Regions from separate parts of the Paraliobacillus sediminis genome, predicted to be linked through region 1. Evidence: riboswitches for the same ligand, from Rfam matches in the RefSeq annotation. Region 1 holds a riboswitch; the other holds the start of a gene.

Region 1 (2,208 bases):
ACATATATTGTTTATCCGTCAACAATCCTCCACGGCCATAACCTTTTCCGCCAGTAAAAAAGAGATCTCGCTTATAGATCTGTTCGAAATATGTTTTGAATTTGCCTGGTACACTAAACCAATAAATTGGTGTTTGGAAAATAATAATATCTGCCCATATGAACTTTCTCTGTTCCTCTGTTACTTCATAGCCCTGATCGACAATTGTTGTATCTATTTGATATACCGTTTCTAATTTTTTAGTTATTGCTTGAAAGACAGTATGATTTAGATCACCTTTACTATGTGGATACTTCTGATGACCGTTGATGATTAATATATGTTTCACTACATTCTCATCCCCTAACATTTATGCGAACTTTTAGTTAGTATATGTTCCAACTTTGTAATTTAGTACCCTTCTTTCTCAACTTTCTCATCATTAATACATGCTAATCGTTGGCTATTTTATGTTTGGCGTATAGCTGATAATACTTAGTATGTACATAAACAGATACTAACTTTTTATAGAGAATATTCAAAAAAATCACAAAACCTACTAGACACATCAGATATGTATGGTATACTTCTATTTAACATTAATCATTTATACAGAGTGGACGAAAGATCTGGCTTAACGACTCCACGGCAACCTGCACAGCAAGGTGCCCCTACCAGCAAAGCATATGCTTTGGATGATGAAGTAATTCGCGGTTTAACACCCACTTTCATCGTCAGTTGAAAGTGGGTGTTATTTTTAAATAAAACTATATAACTCTTATCCAGAGTGGTAGAGGGACTGGCCCGATGATACCCAGCAACCATTAAGTTATTTCTTAAAAGGTGCTAATTCCAGCAGATTTATTCTGATAGATAAGAAGAGCATGCAATGTAATTCCGCCCTCTTCTTAAAGAAGAAGGCTTTTTTTATACACCATTACAGGAGGTTTTTACAATGACAAAAGAAAAAAACACAACGTATGACATCGAGACTTTAGCGTTACACGGTGGGCAAGCTCCTGATCCAACAACAGGTTCACGTGCAGTACCAATCTATCAAACTACGTCTTATGTATTTCACGACTCCGAACATGCCGAGCGATTATTTTCGCTAGATGAACCAGGTAACATTTATTCTAGAATTGGTAACCCAACTGTTGAAGTATTCGAAAAACGATTAGCTCTATTAGAAGACGGTGTTGCAGCAGTTGCAACGTCATCAGGTATGTCTGCGATTACGTTGTCTATTTTAAATGTAGCCAGTGCGGGAGATGAAATCGTAGCAGCGATTAACTTATACGGAGGGACATACAATCTTTTTGCGATTACATTACCTCGGTATGGTATCAATGTGAAGTTTGTTGATCCAAGTAATCCAAATAATTTTAAAGAAGCAATTACAGATAAAACAAAAGCAGTTTTTGGTGAAATTATTGGAAACCCAAACTTACAAGTTTTAGATGTTGAGAAAGTTGCCGAAATTTCTCATCAGGCTGGCGTACCTTTGATTATTGATAATACTTTTGCCACTCCTTATGTGTGTAAACCTATTTTGCTTGGTGCTGATATTGTCGTACATTCCGCTACAAAATGGATTGGCGGACATGGTACTACAATCGGCGGCATTATCATTGATGGTGGTCGATTTAACTGGAACTCAGAAAAATTCCCAACTTTCACAGAGCCTGATCCAAGCTATAACGGCATTCGCTATGCAACAGATTTTGGAACGTTAGCATTTAGTACAAAAGTTCGCGTTCAATTGTTACGTGATTTTGGTGCATCATTGAGCCCATATAATGCTTTTCAACTTATCCAAGGATTAGAAACCTTACATTTACGTGTCCAGCGTCATAATGAAAATGCAATTAATTTAGCAACGTATTTAGCGAAACATCCGGCAGTTGACTGGGTTGATTATCCCGGGCTTGAAAATCACAGTTCACACGCATTAGCAAAGGAAATTCTAAACAATGGTTTCGGTTCAATTATTGTATTTGGTATTAAAGGTGGTCGAGATGCAGGAAGAAAGTTAATTGATAATGTCTCGCTTTGGTCACATGTAGCCAATGTTGGAGATGCTAAATCATTAATCATTCACCCAGCTTCGACAACACATCAACAATTATCAAAAGAGAAGTTAATTGAAACAGGCGTTAAAGAAGAATTGGTAAGACTGTCTGTAGGTCTTGAATCGCTTGATGATATTATTCACGATTTAAATCAAGC
Region 2 (2,208 bases), 650 kb from region 1:
CAATATTCTATCGCAGTAGCCATTTTATTTTGGATAATTTATTATGGTTGGGTCTTTATTGAAGAGAAACAAAAGGAAAAATTAAATAAAGATTCTACAGATAATATCAAATAAGACCTTAAAGAGAGGTCTTTTTTTCTTAATGATTTACGCAATTTTCACTTATAATAATAATCTCTAAACGTTGGTTGTTATAAGTTTGGAGTGTTTTCATTATAAAGCTTGAAACTATTTAAAAAAGTTGTTTATAACTGAATTACCATAGAATATGTCGTAAATAAGAATTTCCAGACCCGCTCCTCAAATGAAATTGATTCCCTTTCCGCAGGCACGGCTTCAGCTAACTCGGATAAGCAAATGTTTTCGGTGGGTCGAGTAATCGCAGGCCCAAAGACCGCTTTCCGAGTGGATCTTCAGCCCGTGCTGTTCCTGCAGGACAAGGAAGGCTACGACAGCAATGCATCGCACGAAGAAAATTGTTTTTTATTTTCGAGGATGTCGTCAATTTCATTTGATACGCTAGATTAGTCTATAAATATTTAGCGGGTGCTCTATTACATAATGAATTAAAAAACATCAACAACTTTATTAGTAACTTTCTGTTGTTAATGTTTTTTAATATTTAGAAATAGTTGCTTTAATCAGCGGAGGAAGTAAATGGGTGAGACTCCTGTGGGGAACAGCACAAGTCGAAGATCCACTTGGTGAAGTGTTTTTCTTTACCAATGAAAGCTTTAGACTGTGCCCACGGAAAGCGAATCCATTTACTGACGTAGCGGGTAAGAGCCTCTCTTACGACTGAGTTTCTCTCGAGTGCGTCAGATCACACGTACTGATGATTACTAAAGAAGCGTGAAGTCAACTTCTATTTTGGATTGTTAGACTTTCTTGTTATACCAAAACTTAAGTGCCTGTTTTACAGTACGAAAGTTGAGGTAGTAATTTATGAAACTTTCACAGCATTAAACAGGCACTTAAGTCTAGCGATAACTAGGATGTCTCACAAATAAAAGTTAAAGTTGACTTCGTTCCCATCACTACGTCTCATCTTATGAATTTGATAGAAAATGTGACGTAGTGAAACTTATAATTAACTATTCCTATTAAAAAAGTCGGGATTTAATTGACTTTATTTGATTTTTAATGCTATTCTTATAGATATAACTTAATAATTAACGATTCTTATCCAGAGAGGTGTAGGGACTGGCCCGATGAAGCCTCGGCAACAGGCTATTATTTTTTAGAACTGTGCCAACTCCACAAGTATTCCTATACTTGATAGATAAGTAGTAAGATGCATGTATTTCTTCTTTCTATTTAACTAGGGAGGAGAATTTTTTATATTATGATTATTATTGAAAAGCAAAAGTTGGGGGTTATGAAATGGGTAAAGTCTATTTAGTTGGCGCTGGTCCTGGAGATCCGGAACTATTAACAATTAAAGGATTAAAAGCAATTAAACAAGCAGATGTAATTTTGTATGATCGCCTAGTAAATGAGGAATTACTCAACTATGCTTCAAAAGATACCGAGTTAATTTATTGTGGAAAATTGCCTGGAAATCACACCTTACACCAAGATAAGATTAACAATTTACTTTGTGAACATGCAAAAGGAGACAAAATCGTCACACGTTTAAAAGGTGGGGATCCCTTTATTTTTGGCAGGGGTGGTGAAGAAGCACAGCTCCTAAAAGAATCTGGAATTCCATTTGAAATAGTCCCTGGTATTACAGCTGGTATTGCCGCACCTGCTTATGCTGGCATACCATTGACACACCGAACCCTAAGCTCTTCTATCACCATTATTACTGGCTTTAATCCGCAAAAGGATTCGAATGAATATTGGAGAAACTTAGTCGGTAGTGTAGAAACACTTTGTATCTATATGGGAGTGAAACATTTCCCAGAGATTTCTAAAAGATTAACTGAGAATGGTATGGACATTAACACCGAAGTTGCGCTTATTCATTGGGGCACACTTCCCAAGCAAAAAACAATCACTGGTACATTAGCAACAATCAACGAAAAACTACATGAAATTGATAACCCCTCTATGATTGTAATCGGAAAAGTTGTACGATTAAGAGAGAAATTGGAATGGTTTGAAGAAATTGCACCGTCCTAAACTTTTGCATCATCTTATTCAATAAGGTGATGCAAACTAATTAAGTCATGTTTGATACAGAAAGGGAGTAAACAGATGATG

The links. A riboswitch is a leader RNA that binds a small molecule or an ion and turns the genes downstream of it on or off. The one in region 1 is predicted to bind S-adenosylmethionine.
Region 2: linked by a shared signal. The riboswitch ahead of cobA (uroporphyrinogen-III C-methyltransferase) and the one ahead of D2K60_RS01270 (PLP-dependent aspartate aminotransferase family protein) in region 1 are both predicted to bind S-adenosylmethionine.

The regions. Positions count from the first base shown of each region.
Region 1 covers NZ_QJSI01000001.1:286,693-288,900, reverse strand. Annotated here, with positions in the region: gene D2K60_RS01275 (NAD(P)H-dependent oxidoreductase) at 1-328, opposite strand, end outside; SAM riboswitch class I at 584-684, shown strand; SAM riboswitch class I at 755-859, shown strand; gene D2K60_RS01270 (PLP-dependent aspartate aminotransferase family protein) at 935-2,208, shown strand, end outside.
Region 2 covers NZ_QJSI01000001.1:940,777-942,984, reverse strand. Annotated here, with positions in the region: gene D2K60_RS04045 (hypothetical protein) at 1-114, shown strand, start outside; gene D2K60_RS20550 (hypothetical protein) at 662-802, shown strand; SAM riboswitch class I at 1,180-1,289, shown strand; gene cobA (uroporphyrinogen-III C-methyltransferase) at 1,384-2,127, shown strand; gene D2K60_RS04035 (uroporphyrinogen-III synthase) at 2,203-2,208, shown strand, end outside.